Regions from separate parts of the Methylotenera sp. N17 genome, predicted to be linked through region 3. Evidence: predicted binding sites of a transcription regulator. Region 3 holds the regulator's gene; each other region holds the start of a gene.

The links. The regulator sigma-54, encoded in region 3, starts transcription at its own class of promoters, with help from an activator protein. The targets are predictions, from matches to a motif close to TGGCACNNTTCCTGCT.
Region 1: a site for sigma-54 is predicted at 877-892, ahead of ppc (phosphoenolpyruvate carboxylase). Genes of this name have one in related genera too.
Region 2: a site for sigma-54 is predicted at 965-980, ahead of FG11_RS02570 (glycogen/starch/alpha-glucan phosphorylase). Genes of this name have one in related genera too.
Region 4: a site for sigma-54 is predicted at 1,214-1,229, ahead of FG11_RS04070 (transglutaminase family protein). Genes of this name have one in related genera too.

Annotation. Positions count from the first base shown of each region.
Region 1 is NZ_JUGE01000001.1:1,657,216-1,659,424, forward strand. It holds gene lysS (lysine--tRNA ligase) at 1-666, opposite strand, end outside; gene ppc (phosphoenolpyruvate carboxylase) at 928-2,209, shown strand, end outside.
Region 2 is NZ_JUGE01000001.1:513,780-515,988, reverse strand. It holds gene FG11_RS02570 (glycogen/starch/alpha-glucan phosphorylase) at 1-923, opposite strand, end outside; gene htpG (molecular chaperone HtpG) at 1,059-2,209, opposite strand, start outside.
Region 3 is NZ_JUGE01000001.1:2,719,207-2,721,415, forward strand. It holds gene hpf (ribosome hibernation-promoting factor, HPF/YfiA family) at 1-174, opposite strand, end outside; gene FG11_RS12990 (RNA polymerase factor sigma-54) at 347-1,891, opposite strand; gene lptB (LPS export ABC transporter ATP-binding protein) at 1,906-2,209, opposite strand, start outside.
Region 4 is NZ_JUGE01000001.1:842,779-844,987, forward strand. It holds gene mqo (malate dehydrogenase (quinone)) at 1-132, opposite strand, end outside; gene infA (translation initiation factor IF-1) at 254-514, opposite strand; gene FG11_RS04065 (cold-shock protein) at 875-1,078, shown strand; gene FG11_RS04070 (transglutaminase family protein) at 1,277-2,209, shown strand, end outside.

The DNA.
Region 1 (2,209 bases), 1.1 Mb from region 3:
CAACATCGGTGTTTCTACTTCTAAAAACTCGTTTTGAATCATAAAGTTGCGAATAGCAGACACCACTTTGCTACGCGCTTTAAATGTCTCACGCGTTTCTTCGCTGGTAATCAAATCCACATAGCGCTGGCGGTACTTGATTTCCTGATCTTGCAAGCCATGAAACTTCTCTGGTAGCGGACGCAAAGATTTAGTGAGCAGTTGAATCGCTGTCACGTGAATGGAAAGCTCGCCTGTTTTGGTCTTAAACAAACGACCAGTAGCCCCCATGATGTCGCCTAAATCCCAATGTTTAAAGCGCTCGTATAACTCCTCACCAACATCATCACGTGCTACATACAATTGAATACGGCCGGTAGCATCTTGAATAGTAGCAAAGCTGGCTTTACCCATCACACGTTTGAGCATCATTCTGCCAGCGACAGTGGCTGGAATAGCTTGCGGGTCCAACGTTTCTTTATCAAAGCTATCGTACTGCGCATGCAACTGATTGGCTTTGTGTTGAGGCTTGAAATCATTGGGGAACACCGCTGTTTGGCTCGCCTGCGCTTCACTGCGCATGGTTTTTAATTTTTCGCGACGCTCGGCAATCACATGATTTTCATCTGCTAAATTGCTTTCAACTAGCGGCATTTTGTTTTCGTCAGAAGTTACTGGTTCACTCATGAAAGGGTCTCAACACTGTTTAGGTTAGCGCGTTAAACTTGGCGCAAATAAGCGCGTATTCTAACATTGATTGCTTTTTATTGCGTACGACCAATGCGACTTAGCCATGCGGCACTATAAATGTGCAATGTTGCTATTGCTGGGGCAAACCAATGGATTTTTCATGCCCATTAAATATGTAAATGATTGATTTATAGAATGTAAATTGATTGGTGCAGTTGTTGCTTAGTAATAAGCATTACGCTTATTCCGTGCAATGTTATGACTAACCTGTTCACAAAACAAAACCAGCAACTCAAAGAAAACATTCGCTATCTTGGGCGTGTACTCGGCCAAGTGATTATGCAGAAAGAAGGCGAAGATAAGTTTGATTTAATTGAGAACATTCGTAAGTCCGCAGTGAAGTTTCATCGTGAAAATGACCAGTACGCCTCGCTGCAATTAGAAAAATACCTGAAAGACCTGACGCCCGAGCAAACCATTTGCGTGGTGCGTGCATTTAGCTACTTTAAACATTTGGTGAATATTGCAGAGGATCTATACACCCAGCAACTGACTCGCCTGAATGAAGACAACCTAAGCCCGGGCATGTTGGCACATTCCGTGGATAAAATTACCCAACACCAACTCCCGTTTGACACCATTGATACATTTTTTAAAGATGCGCTGGTTTCGCCAGTGTTAACGGCACACCCGACCGAGGTGCAACGTAAAAGCATTTTAGATATTGAGCACACATTGGCATTTTTGCTGGCCGAACGTGGCTCACTACTCTCAAAGAAAGAGTTAGAACGGAACCATTTATTGATAGAAGGCGCTATTTGCTCGCTCTGGCAAACTAGAATCCTGCGCTTTTCTAAACTCACTGTGGTCAACGAAATTGAGAATGCGCTGAGCTATTACGAGACCACTTTTCTCAAGGTGATTCCTGAAATACTGCAAGATTTGGAACGTGAATTAAATACACTCTACAAATCAGATACCGATACCAATTACACCTTGCCTAGCTTTCTCAACATGGGCAGCTGGATTGGCGGCGACCGTGACGGCAATCCTTTTGTCAATGGCACCACGCTGCTCCAAGCCATCCATTTACAAACGGCGGCGGTGTTTAAACACTACGTCAAAGAATTTGATGCGCTGCGACGTGAACTTGCCATTTCATCTCGCTTGATTAACATTGACGAGGCCGTACAGGCACTGGCCGTCCGTTCACGGGACCAATCACCGCATCGTCTGGATGAGCCTTACCGATTGGCGATCAATGGCATATTTGACAAACTATTGGTCACCGCTCAGCAGCTAGCACCGCAGGTAGAATTTAAGGACGTACCCACCAATGTTGCACCTTACCCAGATGCCTATGCACTATTGGCGGAGCTGGCGATACTGACGAACTCTCTGAAAGCCAACAAAGGCGAAAAGTTGGTCTATGCTCGTTTAGGCAAAATGACCAAAGCCATTGAAACTTTCGGCTTTCATTTAGCGACCATTGATATCCGCCAGTCTTCTGACGTGCATGAGGCCGTGATTAAAGAGTTGT
Region 2 (2,209 bases), 2.2 Mb from region 3:
AAGCGTCGCAAAATATCTTGAATGGAAGCGGACACAAAGAAGTATTGTTGCTTTAATCGCAATTCACGACCAGATGCCGACGCATCGTTGGGGTATAACACTTTAGAGATGGTTTCACTGTCGTTACGCACCTCAACCGATTGCTCATAATTGCCTTCGTTAAAGTGGCGCAAATCAAATTCTTTGGTGGCCTTGGCTGACCAAAGGCGCAGATTATTCACCGTTTCAGTATCGTAACCGGGCACTGGCATGTCATACGCCATGGCTACCACATGGTCTTCATCTACCCAATGACTTTTGGTGCCATGCGCCGAGGGCACTTGCACCACTTTGCCGTAGAACTTCACCATATAAGTCACTTCTGGGCGTTGGAACTCCCACACATTGCCATAGCGTAACCAGTTATCTGGATTCTCAATTTGTTGCCCATGCTCAATGGATTGCCTAAACATGCCGTACTCGTAACGGATGCCATACCCTGTGGCAGGAATATCCAGCGTCGCCATCGAATCTAAAAAGCAAGCAGCCAAACGACCCAAGCCACCATTCCCTAGCGCAGCATCATGTTCCATCTCCACCGCTTCTTCCAGCGAGTGCCCCAATGCACCTAAACCATCGCTTAACTCATCTTTAATGCCCAAGTTTAGTGCGGCATTGGTCAACATACGGCCAATTAAAAACTCTAATGAAAGATAATAAACACGTTTAGGATCTTGCTCGGCATAAGCAGAAGCGGTTTTTACCCAGCGTTCTACTACATGATCTCGCACTGTATAAGCAGATGCGTCATACCAGTTACGCGGCGTCGCTGCTTGATCTGTCTTAAAACAGGAGTACACCAGATGATTTTGCAATGCCTGTTTGATGGTGGTTAATTTTGGCAAAACCATTTGTGTCGCTTTGTATGTTTTCGTTGCAGCCATAGGAACCTTAAAAGTAATTTGGTTGTTGTTAGTTAAATTTTAGCAAATACTACGCCAACCTAACGTGAGAACTTAAAATTGAGACAAAAAAGCCCACGAAGAATTCGCGGGCTTTTCGCTCATGCCTGTCAATACTTACACAATCAGGCTATTCATGCGTCGTACAAAACTTGCCGGATCTTCTAATTGCCCGCCTTCTGCAAGCAAGGCCTGATCAAACACTACGTGGGTATAATCCGCAAACTTAGCATCATCATTTTCGTTCTTTAGCCGCTCAATTAAACGATGGGCTGGATTAATCTCCAAGATAGGTTTGCTCTCCGGTGCTTTTTGGCCAGCCGCTTTTAGAATACGCGCCAAGTTACCCGAAACATCGTGCTCGCCGGCCACTAAGCATGCCGGTGAATCAGTTAAACGATGGGTCACACGCACTTCTTTCACAGCATCGCCCAATGTTGATTGAATACGCTCGACTAATGACTTGGCTTCTTCTTCCACTTTCTTCTGTGCTTCTATCTCGGATTCGTCTTGCAGCTTGCCTAAGTCCAAATCACCTTTGGCAATGGATTGCAGTTTTTTACCTTCAAACTCAGTTAAGCCACCTAATAGCCACTCGTCCACTTTGTCCGACATCAACAATACTTCAATGCCTTTTTTGCGGAAAATTTCCAGATGCGGCGAATGCTGCGCGGCCGCAAAAGTGTCCGCAGTAATATAGTAGATGACCTCTTGCTCAGGCTTCATCCGTGCAATGTAATCTTTAAGGGATACATTTTGTGTGTCGTTATCTGCATGCGTGGAAGCAAAACGTAACAAGCCAGCAATTTTGTCTTTATTGGCCCAATCTTCGCCAGGCCCTTCTTTCATCACACGGCCAAACGCATCCCAAAATTTTGCATACGCTTCTGGTTTGTTTTCTGCTAGGTCTTCTAACAAGCCCAATACTTTTTTAACAGAACCATTTTTAATAGCTTCTACATCGCGGCTGTCTTGCAAGATTTCACGCGAGACATTCAGCGGCAAGTCAGCAGAATCAATCACACCACGCACAAAACGTAGATACTGTGGCATCAGTTTTTCTGCGTCTTCCATAATAAACACACGCTTCACGTAAAGCTTAATACCCTGACGACGCTCACGGTCGTACAAATCAAGTGGCGCTTTCGTTGGAATATAGAGCAGAGAAATATACTCTTGCTTACCTTCTACACGGCTGTGCGAATAGGCAAGTGGGTTCTCAAAATCATGTGACACATGCTTGTAGAATTCTTGGTACTCTTCTTCGG
Region 3 (2,209 bases):
GCCTGGCACATGCAGTGTAGCCTCAACCTTTTGGGCGAGCTTTTCTACAGACATCGTAACCTTTACATCAATCACATGATCGAAGTGATTGCTGATTCGCGTGAGTTTACTTTGCACGTACTCACGTAACGCAGGTGTAATTTCTAAGTGATGCCCAGTTAATTGTAAATTCATGACTTGCTCCTTTTTGAAATTGCTCCAAGAAGAAAAAGCATCTCGGAACAATTTCAGTTTACTACTTTGGCGTTGGCTTGCAACTATCCAATTGCACTATTCGGTAAGAAAATTTCCTGTATGGGAATTTAGTTGAGGGAAACTTGCGCTAAATCAAATCGTTAGCGTGACCCTACAGTGATTTCCTCAAATTTGCAGGCGGGATATTGAGCGATTCACGATATTTGGCAATGGTACGGCGTGCCACCACAATGCCTTGGTTGGCCAGCGTATCCGTAATTTGATTGTCGGAAAGCGGTTTTCTGGGGTTTTCTTCGGCCACCATTTGTTTAATCAACGCACGAATCGCAGTGGCAGAACACGTGCCGCCCACATCAGTCGCTACCGAGCTACCAAAGAAATATTTAAGCTCATATACACCACGTGGAGTGAGCATATACTTATGCGTAGTCACGCGTGAAATGGTGGATTCATGCAATTCTAACTCTTCTGCAATCTCGCGCAGCACCAATGGGCGCATGGCAATATCCCCATGCTCAAAAAAGTTACGTTGCCTATCTACAATGGCTTGCGAAACGCGCAAAATAGTAGAGAAGCGCTGCTGAATGTTTTTAATCATCCATTTGGCTTCTTGCATTTGGCTCTGTAAATATTGCCCGGAATTTTCGCGGTTGCGTTTTAAAATATCCGCATATAGTTGGTTAATACGTAATTTTGGAATAACGCCATCATTCAGTGTGGCGACCCAAATGCCTTTGATCTTCTTCACAATCACATCATGTTGAATGTAATGATCGTGCGACAAAGTGACAAATTGGCTACCCGGTTTTGGGTTTTGTTGTTTGATAAGCGTCTGCGCGCCTTTCAAGGTGGCTTCATCGCAGCTAAGCAGTTTGCGCAGCTTGCCAAAATCTTTGTTAGCCAATACCGGTAAATGGTCTTGAATAATGGCGATGGCTTGTTTCAGGTAGGGCGTGTCTGTATCTAGTGCATTGAGTTGCAAATACAGGCACTCTTGCAAGTTACGTGCGCCTACGCCAATTGGATCCAGATTTTGAATCAGCTTGAGTACAGTTTCAAGCTCAAGCATATCAATTTCAAGCTCGAGCGGCAGGCTATCTGCCAGCTCATCTAACGACTGCTCAAAGTAACCATCATCATTGATACAATCAATCATAATAGAGACCAGCGTTTGGTCACGTTCAGACAGCGGTACTAATTTCAGTTGACCCACAAGGTGATCGCGCAGGCTGATGCTAACGGTGTCTTGTCTGGTAAAGTCGCCGTCATCATCGTCCGAATTGTTTTGGCGTCCACCTTCATCCCAGTTGCTAGTGCTGCCGTACTCATCAAACTCATCTTCAAACTCAGGTGCTGAGAACTCTTCTGAAGTGGGCGCTAACTCATCGTCACGTTCAGCCGTGCTCTCAGCAGGCGCGCTAATTTCAGAGGTAGTGGCGTTATCAAATACATTGGCATCTGGCTCTTGCTCAGAAGCTTCGCTAGAGGCCTGGCTGTTATCAGTGCTGGGGGCTTCTGCACTGCCGCCACCATCGTCATCACCATCGACTAACTCCAACAATGGGTTGTCTTGTAAGATGGTTTCTAGCTCTTGGTTGAGCTCCAGTGTAGACAGCTGCAATAACCGGATGGATTGTTGCAACTGCGGGGTGAGCGCTAAGTTTTGAGAGATGCGGAGTTGTAAGTTTTGTTTCATAGCATTCAAAGTGGTTAAAGTCTAAAGTCCCGGCCTAAATACACTTCGCGTACGGCTTCATCTTTTACAATTTCATCTGGGCTACCTGAGGCAAATACAGTCCCATCGTTCACAATATAGGCACGATCACAAATGCCTAAAGTCTCACGCACATTGTGGTCTGTAATGAGAATGCCAATATTTTTACTGCTTAAAAAGCGGATAATTTTCTGAATATCCAGTACCGCAATCGGGTCAATCCCGGCAAATGGTTCATCTAACAAAATAAAGCTTGGGTTGGTGGCTAGGCAACGTGCAATTTCTACACGTCTGCGTTCA
Region 4 (2,209 bases), 1.9 Mb from region 3:
TAAGGCGACATCGGCAAGCTGTTCTACCATAGTGATGGTTAAGCTTGGGTCAAGCGCATGAAGGAGTGTGCCTAAAGTTGCACTCATGATGCCACCACCTACCAACAATATATCTGTTTCTAAATGCGCCACGCGTTCTTTCCAAAGTTAAGAGTTAAGCAAAGCCTCTATTATAATAGTGAGTTATACGCTTTAAAAATAAAAAGCCAGCACGATGGCTGGCAAAAGGTTCTGCTAGGTTTGAACGCAGTTTTTAATATGAGCGTCGTTTTACCGGTGTAAAACTACCTTTGGATTCAATATGTCTAAAGGTAATGCGACCGTTATTGATATCGTAAGGCGATAGTTCTAGCGTGACTTTATCCCCGGCCAAAATGCGGATATGATTTTTCTTCATTTTTCCGCCGGTATACGCAATTAATTTATGTCCGTTTTCTAGTGTGACGCGATAACGTGAGTCGGGTAAAATTTCATCGACCACGCCGTTCATTTCAATCAGCTCTTCTTTAGCCATGTCTGCACTCCAATCTGTAATGAGACCCGTTTTACGCAACAATCTCAGAGGAGCTTGCAAGCAAATTGTAGTGTTTGTTGAGCACTACTTAGGGATATTATGTGAATATGTGCTATATGCACATTCAAAGTGGGCGAAGTATAGACCTGATGCCTCTATATAGCAAATTTGTTGCAATAAGACCATTAATGTGAAGATTATCGCAAAGAGTTAAAATAAAGCTTGACTCGGTTTTATATAGGGCGTACAAGGTGCATTAGGCGTTTTTAAATTTTAATTTGATGAGTCTTAATGACTCTTTTTTTTTGGAAAGTAAAAACTTTCAGGGTGCCTCCCTTTTTAAAGTAAGAAAGTAATATTATGGCAACAGGTATTGTAAAGTGGTTTAATGATGCAAAAGGTTTTGGTTTCATTACTCCTGACGCAGGCGGTGACGATTTATTCGCACATTTCTCAGCTATCGTTGATAGCGGCTACAAAAGTTTGAAAGAAAACGATCGCGTTAGTTTTGACGTGACAGATGGTCCAAAAGGTAAACAAGCTTCTAACATTCAAAAAGCTTAATTCACCTAGAATTCAAACTTGTGAATTCTAAACAATAGAATTCTTAAAAATGGCCCTTATCGGGCCATTTTTTTTACCCATAAGGTTTGCTTGGGCTACACTGACAGTGGTGGTCGCTGTAGTGAATATGCGCTTTGGCATGGTTCCTGCATTGCTATTCATAAAACAATCTTTAAATTAAGCTGTTGAGGGAATGAAGTGGCAATTCGCGTCGCATTACATCATAAAACCAGTTATCAATTTGACCGGCTTGTTAGCCTCTCCCCCCACGAAGTTCGCTTAAAGCCAGCCGCACACGCACGCACGCCCATACTGTCTTATTCCATTACAGTAAATCCGTCGCAACATTTTGTGAATTGGCAGCAAGACCCTTACGGCAATTACATTGCACGGTACGTATTCCCCGAAAAGGTGCGTGCGCTCGATTTTACGGTCGATTTAGTGGCAGACATGACCGTGATTAATCCATTTGATTTCTTTGTAGAAAAGTACGCGGAGCATTTTCCGTTTCACTATACAGAGCAACAGGCGTACGAACTTGGTGCATATTTAAAGCCAGAACCTACATCCATTTTACTAAGAGAATGGATTACACAAGCTAAACGCGACATTGTGCAACCGGAGTTAGGCATTGCAAATTTCTTGGTAGCACTTAATCAACACTTGCAGCGTGACATTGGTTACTTAGTGCGCATGGAGCCAGGTGTGCAAACGCCAGAAGAAACCTTGACTAAGCGCACTGGCTCCTGCCGCGATAGTGCGTGGCTGCTGGTGCAGATTTTACGCAATTTAGGATTGGCAGCACGTTTTGTGTCTGGGTACCTCATTCAACTCACCGCTGATATCAAAGCATTAGATGGCCCCAGTGGTACTACCGTGGACTTTACAGACTTGCATGCTTGGGCCGAAGTGTATGTGCCTGGTGCAGGGTGGATAGGCCTAGATCCTACATCCGGCTTGATGGCGGGCGAGGGACATATTCCTTTGGCATGTACGGCAGTGCCATCTTCTGCTGCACCGGTAACAGGCTTCACCGATATTGCCGAAGTGACGTTTCAGCATGAAATGACGATTACCCGCATTCACGAAGACCCCCGTGTAACAAAGCCTTACAGCGAGGATGATTGGGCA